DNA from 2 places in the Pseudomonas yamanorum genome. Region 2 is predicted to be linked to the other one. Evidence: riboswitches for the same ligand, from Rfam matches in the RefSeq annotation. Region 2 holds a riboswitch; the other holds the start of a gene.
The links. A riboswitch is a leader RNA that binds a small molecule or an ion and turns the genes downstream of it on or off. The one in region 2 is predicted to bind manganese.

Region 1 (9,415 bases), 1.6 Mb from region 2:
CCGGCATAGATTGATTTCACAATAAACGAAGCGCCTCGCCGCGCTTCTATAGGCCCGATCAGGGTCAATGGGAGGTCGTCATGTCCAAAGCGTTAACCGCATCGGCAACGAGGGTAAAACCCCACAAAACACCGCTGTCCCGCGAGCAGATTCGTGGCTTCTGGGCGGTGTACCTGGGCTGGGTCCTGGATGGTGTGGATTCGGTGATCTTCGCCCTGGTGCTGATTCCCGCCCTGACCGAGTTGCTGCCCAATTCCGGGCTCGCCCCCACGGCGGCGAACATCGCCATGTATGGCTCGATCATGTTCGGCCTGTTCCTGGTGGGCTGGGGCCTGTCGTTTATCTGGGGCCCGCTGGCCGACCGCTTCGGACGGGTCAAGGTGCTGGCCGCGAGCATCCTGGTGTACTCGATTTTTACCGGTGCGGCGGCCTTCTCCGACAACATCTGGCAACTGGCGATTTTCCGCTTGATCGCCGGGATTGGAGTCGGCGGTGAGTGGGCGCTGGCAGGCACTTACGTGGCCGAGAGCTGGCCCGAGGACCGGCGCAAGATGGGCGCCGGGTATCTGCAAACCGGTTACTACCTGGGCTTTTTCATCGCCGCGCTGCTCAATTACACCGTCGGCGCCACTTACGGCTGGCGCGTGATGTTCTTGTGCGGGCTGTTTCCGGCGGTCGTGGCGATCTACACCGCGCTGAAGGTCAAGGAGCCGCAAGCCGTGCGCAGCACACCCAAGGCAGGTGCATCTGCGCCCTGGTGGGAAATTTTCGCCCCGGCCTTTCACCGTCGCACCTTGACCAGCTCGGCCTTGGTCGGGGTGGCAATTGTCGGTCTATGGGCCGGTTCCGTGTATGAAGCCACCGCCGTGGTCACCCTGGCGACCCGCGCCGGTATCGACCACGTGGGCGCCGTGCACCTGGCGTCGATTGGCGCGGCGGTGCTGTCCCTGAGCACCATTCTCGGTTGCCTGGTGGCGCCCTGGTTGGCCGAACAACTCGGTCGGCGAATGGCCCTGGGGATTTATTTCAGCGGCATGGCGGCGTCGATCATCTTTGCTTTTGGCTGGGTGTTTTACCTGGACGATGGCCTGCACCTGTTCATGGTGTCGCTGGTCTTCCTCGGCTTTTTCGGCGGCAATTTCGCGATCTTTTCCCTGTGGTTGCCGGAACAATATCCCACCCGGATCCGCGCCACCGCATTTGCCTTCAACGCGTCGGTGGGGCGTTTCATCGGCGCCGGCGTCAACTTCCTGCTGGCCGCCGCCATTCATTGGTATGGCTCCATCGGCGCGCCGATTGCCTGGACCGCCGCAACCTTTGTACTGGGCGTGCTGATCCTGCCGTTTGCCGTCGAAACCCATCATCAGACATTGCCGCAATAATCCCGACTGGAGAAGCCCATGCAAGCGTTGCAAGGCATCAAGATCATCGACCTCAGTCGCGCCCTCTCGGGACCGTTCTGCACCATGGTGCTGGCGGATTTGGGCGCCGACGTGATCAAGGTAGAGCCCGGGCCGGCCGGCGACATGAGCCGGACCTGGGGCCCGTTCGACCGAGGTACCAGCACCTACTACCTCTCGTGCAACCGCAACAAGCGCGGCCTGTGCGTGGACTTTCGCAACCCCAAGGGCCTGGACACGATCCAGCAGTTGATCGACGACGCCGACGTGGTTATCGAGAACTTCAAGCCCGGCACCCTGGAGAGCATGGGCCTGGGTTATGAGGTGCTCAGCACGCGAAATCCACGATTGATCCTGGGCAGCATCAATGCGTTTGGCAGCGACGGGCCGATGAGCAGTTGGCCGGGGTTCGACCAGATTGCCCAAGGCTATTCCGGGCTGATGAGCCTGACGGGTTTCAACGAGGGCGATCCGACCCGTACCGGCACCGCCATCGGTGACCTGACTTCGGGCATGTGGCTGGTGAGTGCGGTGCTGGCGGCACTGCTGGAACGCGAGCGCACCGGGCGCGGCCAGCACGTCAACACGTCGCTGCTGGCCAGCCTGGTGGGCCTGCTGAGTGTGCACGGCCAGCGTTACCTGAGCCTGGGCGATGTGCCTCGGCGCACCGGTAATGCCCATGCGGTGATTGCACCCTACGGCGTGTTCCAGACCCTGGATGGCCCGTTGAACCTGGCGCCGATCACCTCGGCGATGTGGGGCCGGTTGTGCGTGTTGCTGGACCTGCCCGAGCTGCCGGACGACCCGCGCTTCGCCGGCAACGAAGCCCGGGTGGAACGCCGGGATGAGTTGAAAGCGATCCTGGAAACCCGCCTGAAAACCCGCGGCAAACGTGACTGGACCGAACGCTTTATTGCCGCCGGATTGCCTGCCGGCCCGATCAACACCCTCGACGAAGTGTTCGCCGACCCGCAGGTGCTGCACAGCCAGTTGACCCGCACCCTGAACCATCCCAACCTGGGTGCGTTGCGCCAGGTCGTCACGCCGATCTTCAGCGACGCCGCGCCGACCGAGCTGCAACGACCCCCGCCGCTGCTTGGGGAGCACAGTGTCGAAATCCTCCAGCAAGCCGGTTTCGACCCGGCCTCGATCCAGGCCTTGCTCAACTCCCATGTCATCTTGCAAGCCACGCACCCCGAACACGCCACAGGAGTCGCACCATGACCGTCAACGTTTCCCTCACACTGCTCGACAAGCGTATCGCCCGCCTGGTGTTCAGCAACCCCAGCCAGCGCAATGCCCTCAGCGCGCAACTGCTCAACGGTCTCGACGAAAGCCTGGTCGCCCTCGCCGCCCAGGGCGTCGGCGTGGTGATCCTCGGCGCTGAGGTTGGCCATTCGGTGTGGAGCGCCGGCCACGACATCGGCGAAGTGGCGCACGACCGCGACCCGGTGGCCTACGGCAAGCCGCTGGAGCAAGTGCTGCGGCGCATCCGCGCCTACCCCGGTGTGGTGATCGCGGCGATCTCGGGCTCAGCCTGGGGCGGCGCCGTAGACCTGGCCATGAGCTGCGATATGGTGGTCGCCGACCACAGCGCCAGCTTCGCCATGACCCCGGCCAATATCGGCCTGCCCTACACCACCAGCGGCCTGCTGCGGTTCTTCAACAACCTGCCGATTCACGTGCTCAAGGAAATGTTCTTCTGCGCCCAGAAGCTCGACGCCGAACGCGCCGAACGCTTCGGCGTGATCAACCGCTTGGTGGCCACCGACGCCCTGGAAGCCACCGCCCTGGAGATCGCCCGGGGCATCGCCGCCAAGGCACCGTTGGCAATCCAGGCAGTGAAGGAGCAACTGCGTATCCTCGAAGACCTGCAACCGATGCCGGTACAGGCCATGGAGCAGATCGCCGAACTGCGACGCCAGGCCTGCGAGAGTGCCGACTTCGGCGAAGGGTTGGCGGCGTTTGCCGAACGGCGACCGCCGGTGTTTGAGGGGCGCTGAAGCGTTATTAACAAAATTTTCATGTTTGCGCGGCTATGATCCGCCACCTCGTTGGGGAGTAGCCTGCTTCGGATTCTCGAAGCGTTCGTATCAACATTCTCGGCAACATGCCGTGGTGCGAACACCATTTTGGTTGGTGAGACCAGCGACACATCCATGCCTAAAGTCGGGCGTGTGGTTGTGTCGTTGACTCATATAGCCCGACTGGAAGTCTTACCGTGAACCCCATTTCCCTCATCCTTCTCGCCCTTGCCATGTCCACGGACGCCTTTGCGGCGGCCATCGGCAAAGGTTCCAGCCTGCACAAACCCCGTTTGACCGAAGCCCTGCGGGCCGGTCTGATCTTTGGTGTGATTGAAGCCATCACGCCGATCATCGGCTGGGCTATCGGCCAGGCCGCCACCCGCTGGGTGGAACAGTGGGACCACTGGATCGCCTTTACCCTGCTGGTAGCCTTGGGTCTGCACATGATCTACAACGGCTTGAAGGCCGATGATCCAGAAGAAGAGAAACCGAGCCAGCACTCGTTCATGATTCTTGCCGTGACGGCGTTTGCCACCAGCATTGATGCCCTGGCGGTCGGTGTGGGCCTGGCGTTTGTTGACGTGAATATTCTGGTGGCCGCTGCGGCGATCGGCTTGGCGACCATGACCATGGTGACCATCGGCATGATGCTCGGCCGGGTGTTGGGGACTGTGGTGGGCAAGCGCGCCGAGATGGTCGGCGGCGTGGTGCTGATGCTGGTGGGTGCGACGATTTTGTATGAGCACCTGTCGGTCTGACCGACGCATAACAAATGTGGGAGCTGGCTTGCCTGCGATAGCGGAGTGTCAGTCAGCAACGATGTTGACGGGTACACCGCCATCGCAGGCAAGCCAGCTCCCACACTGGATCTACTGGAACTTATGGAGCGTATTTCAGGCCGCGTGTTTTTCTTTCTTCAAACTCTCGATGTCGATCACAAACCGATACTTCACATCGCCCTTGAGCATGCGCTCGTAGGCTTCATTGATGCTCTGGATGTCGATCATCTCAACGTCCGAGACGATCCCGTGCCTGGCGCAGAAATCCAGCATGTCCTGGGTTTCCTGGATGCCGCCGATCAACGATCCGGCCAGGCTGCGGCGCTTGAAGATCAGGTTGAACACAGTCGGTGACGGGTGTGGGCTGTCCGGCGCGCCTACCAGGGTCATGGTGCCGTCGCGCTTGAGCAGGTTGAGGAAGGCATCGAGGTTGTGGGACGCGGCCACGGTGTTGAGGATGAAGTCCAGGGAGTTGGCAACCTTGGCCATTTCATCCGGGTTCTTCGACACCACTACTTCGTCGGCTCCCAGGCGCAGGCCGTCTTCGCGCTTGTTCGGCGAGGTGGTGAACAGCACCACGTAGGCGCCCATGGCGTGGGCGATTTTCACCGCCATATGCCCCAGGCCACCCAGGCCGACGACGCCGACGCGCTTGCCCGGCCCGACCTTCCAGTGGTGCAGCGGTGAGTAGGTGGTAATGCCTGCACACAGCAGCGGCGCGACCGCCGCCAGGTTGCTCTCGTCGTGGGAGATGCGCAGGACGAACTTCTCCTTGACCACGATATTGTCCGAGTAGCCGCCGAAGGTGTTTTCGCCGCCAAACACCGGGCCGTTGTAAGTGCCGGTGAAGCCGTTTTCACAGTACTGCTCTTCGCCCTCGGCGCAGGATTCGCAGTGTTGGCAACTGTCGACCATGCAGCCGACGCCGGCCAAATCGCCCACCTTGAACTTGCTGACATTGGCGCCCACGGCGGTCACTCGGCCAACGATTTCATGGCCCGGCACCGATGGGTACAAGGTGTTGTGCCATTCGTCGCGCACGGTGTGCAGGTCCGAGTGGCAGACGCCGCAGTAGAGGATGTCGATTTGCACGTCGTCGGCCCCGGGGGCGCGACGTTCGAATGTGAAGGGTTTGAGTGAGTCCTTGGAGTCACGAGCGGCGTAGCTGTAAGTCTTGGCCATTTCGTTCACCTGTTTGTTCAGACGGTTGAAGTCAGTTGACCAGCATAGACGCTGAACCGTTCAACCGAGCACGCCCATACAATCCGCACGGCCGCCCGGCCCCTAAGCTGGCGACTTTTCGATCACGCTGAAAAGTGCTGGAGAATGGGCATGTGCAAGAAAGTGACGACGATATCCCTGGCCTTGACGCTGTTGGGCGCGCAGATGATGGGCAGCGCGTTGGCGGCAACACCGAATGTGGCCGTGGCGCCGCAATACGACACCAGTCACGTCTATGTCGCCCCGGCTGACGTGGACCGCTTTGCCCAGAGTTTCCTCGCCACATTCGGCGGAAAAAGCACGCCCCAGGTGGTGGTGAATGTACTGCCGGTGCCCAGCAGCACCACCTCGCAACTCCTGCAGACACCGGCGGGCACGGTGTCGCTGTTCGGCTTCACCACACCTGTCCCGCACCCGTTCGGCCAGGAGCGCAACGGCTACCTGGTCAAGGACATGGACGTTGCACTCAAGGCTGCCCGGGAAAACGGCGCGGCGGTGATTGTCAGTGATTTTCCCGACCCCATCGGCCGTGATGCGGTAATCCAGTGGCCAGGCGGCGTGAATATGCAGCTCTACTGGCACACCAAGGCCCCGGATTACGCGGCGTTCCAGACCGTTCCGGAGAACCGTGTGTATGTCTCCAACGACCGCGCCGACACGTTCATCAAGTCTTTCGTCGGGTTTTCCCACGGCAAGGTCCTGGCCGATGACAAGCATGCCCCGGCGGTGGATATCGGCCAGGCCAGCGGCAGCTATCGCCGCGTTGACATCGAGTCGCCGTTCGGACGCATGGCGGTGCTGGTCACCAACGGCCAACTGCCCTACCCCTTCGGCCATGAAACCACCGGCTACCAAGTGGCCGACCTGACCGACACGCTGGGCAAAGCCACTGGTTCCGGCGCCAAGGTGCTGGTGCCTGCGTTTGACACTAAGGGCCGGCGCAGCGCGCTGGTGGAATTCCCGGGCGGTTACGTCGCGGAGATTCACCAGCTCAGCGGCGCAAAATGATCCGCGGCACAGGCTGGGGCCTGGCGGTGCTGTGGCCGTTGCTGGCCGGCAGCGCCCACGCTGATGATCAACCGACGCGGCCGGACATCAAAGCCAACCGCTGGCAGGAAGACTGGTCCGTGCTCAAGGACCCGACGCTGCGCACCCAACCCCTGGACAGCCTGAAATACATCCCGCTGTCCAGTGCCAACCCGTTCACTTACCTGTCCCTGGGCGCGACCTTGCGTGAGCGCTTCGAGATGAACGACGCCGCCGGTTTCGGCGCGAAGAACGTGGCCCGTGACCAGTACCTGATCCAGCGTTTCCAGGTACACGCCGACCTGCACCTGGATGAAAACTGGCGGGTGTTCACCCAGTTGGAGGATGCGCGGGCCTATGACAAGACGACGATCGGCGGCGCCGACCAGAACCGCGTCGACCTGCGCCTGGCCTTTGCCGAATACATCAACACCTTCAGTGCCGGTACGTTCAAGGGCCGCGTCGGTCGGCAGGACTTTGCCTTCGACTTGCAGCGCTTTATTTCTTCACGGGACGGACCGAATGTGCGCCAGTCCTTTGATGCGCTATGGGCTGACTGGGAAACCTCGAACTGGCGTTTTATCGGGATCGCCAGCCACCCGGTGCAGTACCAGGACGAGCGACACTTCGACGATAAATCCAACGCTGATGCGCAGTTTCACATGCTGCGGGTCGAGCGGCTGGTAGGTGGCAAAAATGAGCTGTCGGCCTATTACGGGGTGTATGAACGCAGCGATGCCCACTACCTGGACGGCGAAGGCGATGAGAAACGCCAGTTGTTCGACGCCCGGCTGGGGGGCGCAGCCCTGGGGTTCGATTGGGACATTGAAGCCATGCTGCAAGGTGGCTCAGTGGGCCACAAGGATATTCGCGCCTGGGGTGGCGGCAGCCGCGTGGGCTACACCTTCGACAGCCTGGCCTGGACACCGCGCCTGGGGCTGCAGATGGATATCGCCTCGGGCGACCGCCACGCCGGTGACGGCACGGTGGGGACGTTCAACCCGCTGTTCCCCAATGGCTACTACTTTTCCCTGGCGGGTTATACGGGCTACAGCAACCTGATTCACGTCAAGCCGTCGATCACCGTCAAGCCCATCGCCAAGCTCAGCGTTCAGACCGCCGTAGGCCTGCTCTGGCGGCAAACCACCGCAGACGCGGTCTACACTCAGCCCAACCTGCCGGTTGCCGGCACCGCAGGCCAAGGTGAACGCTGGACCGGCGCCTACGCTCAAGTTCGCACCGACTATGGTTTTACCCCCAACCTCACCGGCGCCGTCGAGGCCGTGCACTACGCGGTCGGCCAAACGCTGCGGGATGCGGGCGGCCATGACAGCAATTACCTGGGGGGGGAACTCAAGTTCAGCTGGTAACCCCAACCAAGCACACCCGTACAAGCGCTGCCTGCGCCTGTTCGACAATAGTCAGCCTTTGCCTTCGTACTCACCCAAGGAGTTTCCATGAGCACTTTACTCACCAAAGACGGCACCGAAATCTACTTCAAGGACTGGGGCAGCGGTAAACCCGTGCTGTTCAGCCATGGCTGGCCGCTGGACGCCGACATGTGGGAATACCAGATGGAGTACCTGAGCAGCCGCGGCTACCGCACCATCGCGTTTGACCGCCGTGGTTTTGGCCGCTCGGACCAACCCTGGACCGGTAACGACTACGACACCTTCGCCGACGATATCGCCGAACTGATCAACCATCTGGACCTGCAGGACGTGACGCTGGTGGGCTTTTCCATGGGCGGTGGCGACGTCGCCCGCTATATCGCGCGCCATGGCAGCGCGCGCGTCGCCGGCCTGGTGTTGCTGGGGGCGGTGACGCCGCTGTTCGGCCAGAAACCCGACTACCCGCAAGGTGTTCCCAAGGATGTATTCGACGGCATCAAGGCCGGCCTGCTGAAGGACCGCGCGCAGTTCATTTCCGACTTCAACACACCGTTCTTCGGCATCAACAAGGGCCAGAAAGTCTCCGACGGTGTACTGACCCAGAGCTTGCAGATCGCCCTGCTCGCCTCGCTCAAGTCCACCGTGGATTGCGTCACTGCGTTCTCGGAAACCGACTTCCGTCCAGACATGGCCAAGATCGACGTACCGACGCTGGTCATCCACGGAGACGGCGATCAGATCGTACCGTTCGAAACCACCGGCAAGGTGGCCGCCGAGATGATCAAGGGCGCCGAATTGAAAGTGTACAAGGATGCGCCACACGGCTTCGCGGTCACCCACGCCGAAGCCTTGAACGCAGACCTGCTGGCGTTCCTGAAACGCTGAACCGACTGCATCACGCTGCTACACCTCTTTTTTGGCCGGGCTTGCACCCGGCCTTTTTTATTCAGGCGTAACGCAGCGCGCCGGCCCACCGCTGGTTGAACGCTATTCGCCCGGGCCCGGCAATCAGGATGCTGGTGAAAATGATCAACAGCAGCCAGCCAAACTGCCCTTCGAGCAGTGTCCATTGCGGATGCACCACCAGCATGGCGATCAGCAGCACACTCAGGATCGGCAGGCAGGCCAGGCGCACCAGCACCCCGGCGATGATCAACAGCGGGCACAGCACTTCGGCGAAAATCGCCAGCAACAGTGTCACGCTCGCCCCCATGTGGAAGGGATCCTCGATCACCTTCAACTGTTCACCATAGTCCAGCAGCTTGGGCAGGCCATGGACCCACAGCAGGAACAATCCCCCGCTGACCCGCAAAAACAGCAGCCCTAAATCCCGTGCCCCGTCATCCCGTAGTAATGCGTTCATAAGCGACCTGTTCCCGTGACGTTTTACCGACGTTTTTACGCCGGAACCGGAGCCGATTGTGCGGCCACGGACGCCTCAGAAATTGCAGCGTTGTGCTGACCTGGGACCTTACTCACCCGTGTCGGCAAACCCGGCGACGATCTCATCGATCACCACCCGCACCCGCGCGGTGTGCCGCAAGTCGGCGTGGGTCACCAGCCACACGTCG
Region 2 (9,415 bases):
GATACAGCCGATCCTGGTTCTGCGCGTGCAACATGACAAGCTCCCGGGCTTTCGAAGGGCAACAGAGTGGCTTGTTAAGGTGACGTTCAGGTGACGCTGTAAATTACTGGATACATTAGCCGTCAATGGGGAAGGAGTAATGACGCGCAGGCGGCGCATATCATTCAGGTTTGTATCTGGATTGATACCAAGACACTGATACATCGAGGTTTGCGATGTCGCTGACCGCACTACTGCTCAATTCCCTTGCCCTGTTGCTGGCCTGCCCGGCGGCTTGGCTGCTGTTTGTCACACGCCTGCGGGAACAGCGCGCGATAGCCAGGCTTGCCGCGCAAAGCGAACTGCGGGCCATTGATCAACCGATGCTGTTTCTTGATGTGCTGACCCAGCGTACCCATCGCCTGTTCTACCGGCTGGGGTTTGTCTGGCTCGGGCTGGCGTTGCTGGTGTCCTTGTTCAGTACCCGATTGTAAGAACACCCTAAAACAAATGTGGGAGCGGGCTTGCTCGCGAAAGCGCGGTGTCAGTCAATACATGATTGGCTGATCCACCGCCTTCGCGAGCAAGCCCGCTCCCACATTAGGTTTGCGCTGTTGCTGGTACCGGGTTACAGGGCAATCCCGGCCTTGACCCGATACTGATTCCTCACCGGCGTCGCGTATTGCAGCACCAGATACGGCCGATGCTCGGCCGGGCACGCATTCAAGCGCCGCTCCCACTCCGCTTTCGCCTTGGCCAGCTCGTCCGCCGGGAATACCTCGGCTGCGGTCGGCACCTGCAATTGCGGGTCGGCATCGCTCCATTGGGCGTACGCCAGGTAATGCACCGGGAACAACCGATAACCGCCCAGAATCTGCCGGTCCATTTCGATCGCCAATAGCTTGGTGTCTTCGAAAGCCTGGGTGATCGGCGGCGCGAAGTTGACGTGCACCCGGCCCTTGTAGCCGGTGATACCCAGGGCAATGCTCACGTCATCTTCCCCCGGCGCCTTGCTGTAGGTGCCGGTGGTGGCGCGGATGTACAGTTCGCGGGCCTTGGCTGCGTCGCACGGGTCATATTCGTAGCTGATGGACACCGGCGTCAGGTTCAGTGACTGAATGACCTCGGCGAACGGCTCGTCCTTGCGGCTCATGTGGAACATCTTGAGGATCGCCGACTCGGTGCGATCATCCCCATCCTTGGCGCGGCCTTCGGCCTGGGCGATCCAGATCGACTGGCAGTCATTGCGAATCGAATGGTTGATGTACGCCGACAGCAGTTGATAAGCCGCCATCTTCTCTTTGCGCCCGGTAATCGAGCGGTGCACGATGAAACTCTTGTTCAGGCGCATCAGGTCGCTGACAAACGGCTTTTGCAGCAGGTTGTCACCGATGGCGATACGTGGCGTGGGCAGGCCGGCGTGGTACACGGCGTAGTTGACGAAGGCCGGGTCCATCACGATGTCGCGGTGGTTGGCCAGGAACAGGTAGGCGCTGCCGGACTTGAACTGCTCGACGCCGGTATAAGTCACCCCGTCGGTCGCGCGCTCGATGGTGTGGTCGACGTAAAACTCGACTTTGTCCTGTAGCGTGGCCACGGTGGTGACGCCGGCAAACTCACGGCGCAGTTTATGGGCGATCATCGGCTTGAGCAGCCAGCCGAAGGCGCCAGCAAAGCGCGGAAAGCGAAAGTGGGTCAGGATGTCCAGAAAGGCCTTGTCACTGAACAGTCGGGCCAGCACTGCCGGGACTTCGCTGTCGTTGTAAGGTCGGATGGTATCGAATTCGCCCATCATGCTCTCTTGTTAGAAACGGCTAGGGTAAGTAAAGGTTTGGAACAATAAATATCAGGGCGTGGTCCGGGCAATTGACCGGGACGAAAAATAGCCCTGTAAATAGACCGGCGATTATACGCACAAGTCACCTTGGAGACCGCGATGGAAGAGGAGTCGTACGAATGTCCTTATTGTGGCGAGGTAGTCACGGCGTTACTGGACCTGTCGGCAGGCGATCAGGAATATATAGAAGATTGCCCGGTGTGCTGCCGGCCCATCGTTTTCGAACTGCAGGTTCATGGCGACGAATGGATGCTCAACGTGCGCAGCGAGAACGAATAAAGGTACGCCCATGCAGCGAATCTACGAACCGGAAAACCTGATGGAAGGCGAGCTGCTGCAAGGCATGCTCGAAAGCGAGGGCATCACCGCGCATCTGGTAGGGCGCGATTTGCTCGGTGGCACTGGCGAATTACCGATTTATGGCCTGCTGGCCCTGGCGGTGGAGAACGACCAGGCCGCTTATGCCCGTGAGCTGATCACTGCCTACAACGGTGCGCAACCGCTGCCCGGTGATGAACCCGACAGCTTCCCCGACGTGTTGGTCTGTTAGGCTGTCGGCCAGTTTCTCCAAGAGTCGTGTTGCCCCATGTGTGGACGTTATGCCCTGTTTCGCTGGAACCCTGCGTTTGCTGCCTTGCCGGGCTTTCCGGCCGACCAGCAGGCCCAGTGGAACATCTCCCCCAATGATTCGGTGCTGATCCAGCGCCTCAGCGACGGCCAGCACACCCTGGCGCGAGCGCGCTGGGGCCTGACGCCGCCCTGGTTGACCGATCTCTCGCGCACGCCTGCCCATGCCCGCGCAGAAACCCTGGCAGAGCAACCGATGTTTCGCGAAGCCTTTCGCCAGCGCCGCTGCCTGTTGCCGGCCAATGGGTTCTACGAATGGCGCGGCACCCAGCGCAAGCGCCCGTACTGGCTGACGCCGGGAGAGGGCAGCACGCTGTTCTTTGCGGCGATCTGGGAAGCGTATCCGGTGCAGGAACAGGTGTGGCTGAGCACGGCGGTGGTGACCCAGGCGGCGCAGAGTCAGCGCCGGCCGTTGATTCTGGATGCGGCGGGGCAGGCAGCCTGGTTGAACCCCGAGACGCCGTTGCACACCTTGCAGGCTTTGTTGGCCAGTGAACCCTCCGCGTTGCGCGAGCGAGTGCTGGCCAATATGGTCAACGATCCGAAGCTGAATGGACCGGAGTGCCTGACTCCGGGTTGAGCGTTGTGTTGAATCGGCCGGCCTCTTCGCGAGCAAGCCCGCTCCCACGTTTGATTGCATTTCAACTGAAGGAATGCGGTCGAATGTGGGAGCGGGCTTGCTCGCGAAGGCGCCCGAAAGGGCGCCGCTTGACTTAAACCTTGAACTGATTGATCAACCGCCGCTGCTGCTCCGCCAGCTTGGTCAGGTCCGCACTGGCTGCACTCGATTCATCCGCCCCGCCTGCCACTTCATTGGCCACCTGCCCGATATTGATCACGTTACGGTTAATGTCCTCGGCCACCGCGCTCTGTTCCTCGGCGGCGCTGGCGATCTGGGTGTTCATGTCGTTGATCACCGACACCGCCTGGGTAATGGTCTCCAGTGCCTGAGCCGCCTTGGCCGCATGTTGCACGCTTTCATCGGTACGGTTCTGGCTGTCTTCCATCACCTGCACCACGTCGCGGGTGCCTTGCTGCAATTGCTGGATCATGGTCTGGATTTCTTCAGTGGCCTTCTGAGTCTTCTGTGCGAGATTGCGCACCTCGTCGGCCACCACTGCAAACCCGCGTCCCTGTTCTCCGGCCCGTGCGGCTTCGATCGCTGCGTTGAGCGCCAGCAGGTTGGTCTGCTCGGCAATCCCGCGAATCGCCGTAAGGATGGCGTTGATGTTTTCGCTGTCCTTGGCCAGCGCCTGCACCACACCGACCGCCTTGCCGATTTCCTCGGCGAGGGCACCGATGGAGGTGGAGGTGTCGCGCACAATCTGCATGCCCTGGCTCGCCGCTTGATCAGCGTGGCTGGCGGCTTGTGCAGCCTGGGTGGCGTTGCGCGCCACGTCCTGGGCGGTCGCGGTCATCTCGTGCACGGCGGTGGCTACCTGGTCGATCTCGATCATTTGCTTGTGCACGCCCTGGTTGGTGCGAATCGCGATGTCGGCGGTGTGCTCCGACGAGTCGCTGACCTTCTGCACCGAACTCACCACTTGGGTAATCATTCCCTGCAACTTGGCCAGGAATGTATTGAAGCCGCTGGCAATCGCCCCCAGTTCGTCGGCGCGATCACTGGTCAGGCGCCGGGTCAGGTCACCTTCGCCCTGGGCGATGTCATTGAGCATCGCCACCATTTGCTTGAGCGGCCGGGCAATCCCGTGGCCCACCAGCCAGATCACCAGCAAGCCAATGCCGGCGATGAGCAGACCGGCCACGGCCATACCGAAAATATCGGTTTTGCGCTGGGCGTCCAGGTCGTGTTGCATCGCCTGCAAGTCCGCCATTACCGCGCTCAAGGGCAGTTGCAGCATCAAGGTCCAGCGGGCATCGGTCTGGCCGATGTTGAACGGCAGGAACAACTCGATATGCCCGTGTTCCTTATCCACGTCGTAACGTACTTCGCCGATCTTCAACTGGCCGAGGTTGGACAGCTCGTTGCTGTCGAGCAGGTCGCTGGCTTTTTCCCCCAGCTTGCTGGCGTCCTTGGTATAGGCCACCAGGCGGCCGTTGCTCGAGATCAGCGCCAGTTCACCGGCGCCGTTGTACAAATTCTGATCAGCCTTGGTGAGCATTTCCTGGATGAAGTTCACCGACAGGTCGGCACCGACGATGCCCTGGAAGGTGCCGTCGATCATGATCGGTTCGATAAACGAAGCGAGCATCACCATTGCGTTGCCCACCTTGTAGGGGGCCGGGTCGATGGCGCAGGGCTTTTTGCTTTCCTTGGAGCACAGGTAGTACTCACTGGCGCGCACACCGGTGGACAGGATGGTCTGGTCCGCCACGTCAGCCAGTTTATCCAGGCCCAGGCTGCCGTCGGCATTACGGAACCACCAGGGCAGGAAGCGACCGTTGGTTTCGATACCGACTACCGGGCTGTTCACGTAGGCGGCGTCGTTGTGGTCGATGGCGTTGGCTTCCCAACCAATATAGGCGCCGAGAATCTTCGGGTTGCGCACCACGGTTTCGTGGATCAGGTTGATCAGTTGTTCGCGGGAAACTGCCAGTTGGGGGTTGCCGCTGGCGTCCTTCATGCCCATCAGGGCGTTGGTGGTGGCCAGGCCTTTGGCCGTCACCAGTGGCGCTTCCAGTTCACGCTGGATCAGCGTCGCCTGGGTTTGCGCCAGCGCGGTCAGGCGCTGCTCGATGATCTGCTCGAATTGCCCCTGGGTGCGTTCCTGCACCATGTCTTGGGTGCGCGCGCCGGCGAACAAGGCGTACAGCACCAACACCGCTACCACGCTCAGGACAATGGCCCCGGCCAGGGCTGCGACAGAAAATTGAATGGACTTGAACTTCATGACGGCTCCGAGCGCAGGGGAGATTGGCTGCTTGTTTATATCGGCCACGAGCGGGGGAGACATGAGGGCGATCCCCTCAAAATGACTGTGCCGGATTGGCGAATGTCGCAAATGGGATGGTCGCCAACGGTTTATGAATTTTTTGCGGCAGTGTGGGATATGTCTGAAATCAGGCGGCTACACGTCTGTTGTATCTGGCGCCGATACAATTGGCCGACTACGATACGCGCCATGTTTTCAGGGAGAAGGTTGATGAAAAAGACAGTAGCGGTATGTGCATTGGGCGTGTCGGTATTGCTCGCCGGTTGCCAGTCGGTCAACACCACCAGCGGCGGCGCCGTGGGCGTTGAGCGCAAGCAATACATGTTCAGCATGTTGTCGAGTCAGGAAGTCGACCAGATGTATGCGCAGTCGTACCAGCAGACCCTGGGTGAAGCCAGCGGCAAAGGCCTGGTGGACAAGACCAGCGCCAACGCCAAGCGCGTGCAGGCGATTGCCAACCGCTTGATCGCCCAGGCACCCACGTTCCGCCCGGATGCAGCGCAGTGGAAGTGGGAAGTGAACCTGATCAAAAGTGACGAGATGAACGCCAACTGCGGGCCAGGCGGCAAGATCTTTGTCTACAGCGCGTTGATCGACAATCTCAAACTGACCGACGACGAACTCGCCGCGGTGATGGGCCATGAAATTGCCCATGCCTTGCGTGAACACGGCCGCGAAGCCATGTCCAAGGCATACGGTATCGAAATGGCGAAGCAGGGGGCTGGTGCGTTGTTCGGCCTCGGTCAGGACAGCATGGCGCTGGCTGATACCGTGGCCAACTACGGCATGACCTTACCCAACAGCCGCAGCAATGAAAACGAAGCGGACCTGATCGGCCTGGAGTTGTCGGCGCGTGCCGGCTACAACCCGAACGCGGCGATTACCCTGTGGAACAAAATGGCCAAGGCTTCGGAAGGCTCGCCACCTGAATTCATGAGTACTCACCCGGCTTCCAGCAGCCGGATCGCCTCCTTGCAGGCGGCTATTCCGAAGGTGATGCCGTTGTATCAGCAGGCGAAAAAATCCTGATTTATAAGACTGAAATGCAAATCTGAATGTGGGAGCCCGGCTTGTGTGGGAGCCGGGGTTGCCCGCGATGCAGGCACCTCGGTGTGTCAGTTGCACCGAGGTGATGCTATCGCAGGCAAGCCAGCTCCCACTCAAGCCCAGCCCCCATATGGGGTTGCGTTTAGATCCAGCCGCTGCTCTGCATGGCCTTGTACACCGCAACAATGGCCAGGATGAAAAACGCCGTAGCCGCCAGTCGACGAATCAGCGTCAGCGGCAGTTTGTCCGCGGCAAAATTCCCCGCCAGCACCACCGGTACGTTGGCAATCAACATGCCCAGGGTCGTGCCGATAATCACCAGCCACAGTTCCGGGTATTGCGCCGCGAGCATCACGGTAGCGATCTGGGTCTTGTCGCCGATTTCCGCGAGGAAGAACGCGATCAGGGTAGTCAGGAAGGGGCCGAACTTGCGTGCAGTACTGGTTTCGTCATCGTCGAGTTTGTCGGGCACCAGGGTCCAGAGCGCCGTGGCACAGAAACTCGCCGCGAGGATCCAGTGCAACACCGCATCCGAGAAGAAACTCCCGAACCAGGCCCCCACGGCGCCGGCGGCCGCATGGTTGGCGAGGGTCGCGGCAATGATGCCGGCGATGATCGGCCAGGGTTTGCGAAAGCGTGCAGCGAGAACGAGTGCGAGCAGTTGCGTCTTGTCACCAATTTCGGCCAAGGCAACGATTGCGGTAGGGACGAGCAGAGAATCCAGCATCAGGTAAGTTCCAGGGGCGGGTCGACACGGCTATGACACGTACAGCCTTCCCGCCCCGGGTAAGGTGTTCGTGTCATAGGTCTTGTCAAACCCCGGTCCGTCTGTGCGGACTCCTGGGTCGCATACGCCATGGTCTGTTGACCAAGTATGTTGACGTATGCCGGACGAGCGTGGCGCTCGTGGGAGACTACTCCCCTAGGACGGAGCGGATTCTGCCTAGGCAAAATCCATTCGGCAAGCCTTCTTTCGGAAAAAGATTTCAGCCGCGCTTGGCACGGTAAATGCGGAAACCCTGGCCTTCTGCCTTGATTGCGCAGACGCCAAGATGCTCTTCAATCAGCGGCTGATACTTCAGGAAGCTGTTCGCTACCAAGCGCAGTTCGCCGCCTTTTGCCAGATGTTTGGCCGCTTTTCGCAGCAAGTTCTCCGTAGCGAAATAATCGGTGTGCACTCCGACATGGAACGGTGGGTTGCTCAAAATCGTGTTCAGATTCATCGGCGCTGCGTCGATGCCATCACCGGTCAACACCTCGGCTTCCAGACCGTTGGCGGCCAAGGTCAGGCGACTGCTGGCGGCGGCAAAAGCATCCACGTCGAGCATCGTCACCGTGTTATGCGGATAGCGACGTTTCACGGCGGCTCCAAGCACGCCCGCCCCACAACCGAAATCCAGCAAGTGACCGCTCGGCAACTTGTCCAGATGCTCCAGCAGCAATGCGGTACCGCGATCCAGACGACCATGGCTGAACACGCCCGGCAGGCTCACCACTTTGAGCGGCCCTTCAGCCAGCGGCACCTCGAACACCTGCGCCAGGCTTTCCAGCTCAACCGGCTCGGGGGCGTTGGCCACCGTGACCAGCCACAACTGGCAGTGCCGCGCATTGTCGAGCTTGCGCGGTTTGCCGAACGGGTTCAGTTGCTTGGCCGCACTTTCGATACCGCCTTTCTTTTCCCCGACCAGGTACAACTCTTTGCCGGGCAAACGCGCCGCCACGGCATTGAGCAGGTAATCGGTGAGGTCCTTGGACTTGGGCAGGAACACCACCGCCGTGTCGAACGAACGCTCGGGCACGTTCACGCCGAACTGGCTGCGCTCGGCAAAACGCGCGTCCAGCGCGGCCTGGTCGCCGGCGTGCCAGCTCCAGCCATGGGCGTTGGGCAGGCGGCCCAGCAGGTCGTCGGCGGGCAAGCCCACCAGCAGCACGTCGCCTTGAAAAAGTTCGGCCTGGCGAAGCAGTACTTCACTGCGCGGATCCATGGTCTGCTCCTTGAAAAGGGGCGCAGTTTATCAACTGACGACCCGCAGCGGGGCGCCGCTGAAAAAGCCCTGAGCGTTTTCGATCAATTGGCCGACGATCCGCTGCCGGGCTTCGCGGCTGCCCCAGGCGTTGTGGGGGGTGACGATCAAGCGCGGGATGTCGCCGGCCAGCAACGGGTTGCCGTTGACCGGGGGTTCCACGCTCAATACATCGGTTGCCGCGCCGCCCAAATGACCGCTGCGCAAGGCATCCGCCAGCGCTTGTTCGTTGATCAAGCCACCGCGGGCCGTGTTGACGATAAACGCACCGGGCTTGAGCAGCGCCAGTTCACGGGCACCGATAAAGTCGCGGGTGTGTTCGTTGAGCGGGCAGTGCAGGGTCAGCGCGTCGACCTGCGCCAGCAACTCGTCCAGCGGCACGCGATCGGCACGAGCCGGGCGGCCAGGAATCGCACCCAGGATCACGCGCATGCCAAAGGCTTCAGCCAGGCGCGCAACGGCACCGCCCAATTCGCCATGGCCCAGCAGCCCGAGGGTTTTGCCTTCCAGCTCAACGATCGGATAGTCCAGCAGGCAGAACTGCTTGGCTTGTTGCCAGAGCCCCGCCTGCACATCTCGCTGATAGTCGTTCAGGCGTGTCGCCAGATTGAGCAGCAACATGATCGTATGCTGCGCCACCGATGGCGTGCCGTAACCCTGGCAATTGCTCACGGTAACGCCGTGGGCGCGGGCCGCAGCGAGGTCGACGTTGTTGGTGCCGGTGGCGGTCACCAGGATTAGCTTCAGCTCGGGGCAGGCCGCCAGGGTCTCGGCATTCAGCGCGATCTTGTTGCTGATCGCCACCTGCGCGCCTTGCAGGCGTTCGATAATGTTTTCGGGTGTGGTCTGCTGGTGCAGGCTCAGCTCGCTGAAGAGTGCCCGCAACCCGCTGAGGTCCAGGTCCCCGAGGTCCAGGGAAGGGTGATCAAGGAAGACGGCGCGGCGATTGTTCATTATCAACTGTACCTTTTGCGGCGAGGTTCGAAGGCGTAATCTGCCGAGCCTAT

Region 1: it holds a riboswitch for manganese, as region 2 does, so the genes downstream of both, mntP (manganese efflux pump MntP) here and BLU46_RS21485 (TMEM165/GDT1 family protein) in region 2, are expected to answer to the same signal.

The regions. Positions count from the first base shown of each region.
Region 1 covers NZ_LT629793.1:6,195,013-6,204,427, reverse strand. Annotated here, with positions in the region: gene BLU46_RS28950 (MFS transporter) at 81-1,382, shown strand; gene BLU46_RS28945 (CaiB/BaiF CoA transferase family protein) at 1,401-2,624, shown strand; gene scpB (methylmalonyl-CoA decarboxylase) at 2,621-3,403, shown strand; yybP-ykoY riboswitch at 3,444-3,611, shown strand; gene mntP (manganese efflux pump MntP) at 3,622-4,185, shown strand; gene BLU46_RS28930 (NAD(P)-dependent alcohol dehydrogenase) at 4,321-5,388, opposite strand; gene BLU46_RS28925 (VOC family protein) at 5,539-6,435, shown strand; gene BLU46_RS28920 (alginate export family protein) at 6,432-7,823, shown strand; gene BLU46_RS28915 (alpha/beta fold hydrolase) at 7,911-8,729, shown strand; gene BLU46_RS28910 (DoxX family protein) at 8,791-9,207, opposite strand; gene BLU46_RS28905 (LysR family transcriptional regulator) at 9,316-9,415, opposite strand, start outside.
Region 2 covers NZ_LT629793.1:4,555,469-4,564,883, forward strand. Annotated here, with positions in the region: gene BLU46_RS21445 (hypothetical protein) at 1-34, opposite strand, end outside; gene BLU46_RS21450 (hypothetical protein) at 216-473, shown strand; gene BLU46_RS21455 (1-acyl-sn-glycerol-3-phosphate acyltransferase) at 608-1,771, opposite strand; gene BLU46_RS21460 (CPXCG motif-containing cysteine-rich protein) at 1,916-2,095, shown strand; gene BLU46_RS21465 (putative signal transducing protein) at 2,106-2,366, shown strand; gene BLU46_RS21470 (SOS response-associated peptidase) at 2,403-3,023, shown strand; gene BLU46_RS33570 (methyl-accepting chemotaxis protein) at 3,157-3,999, opposite strand; partial or broken gene BLU46_RS33575 (HAMP domain-containing protein) at 4,015-5,358, opposite strand; gene BLU46_RS21480 (M48 family metallopeptidase) at 5,548-6,366, shown strand; gene BLU46_RS21485 (TMEM165/GDT1 family protein) at 6,527-7,111, opposite strand; yybP-ykoY riboswitch at 7,199-7,320, opposite strand; gene BLU46_RS21490 (class I SAM-dependent methyltransferase) at 7,371-8,369, opposite strand; gene BLU46_RS21495 (2-hydroxyacid dehydrogenase) at 8,400-9,362, opposite strand.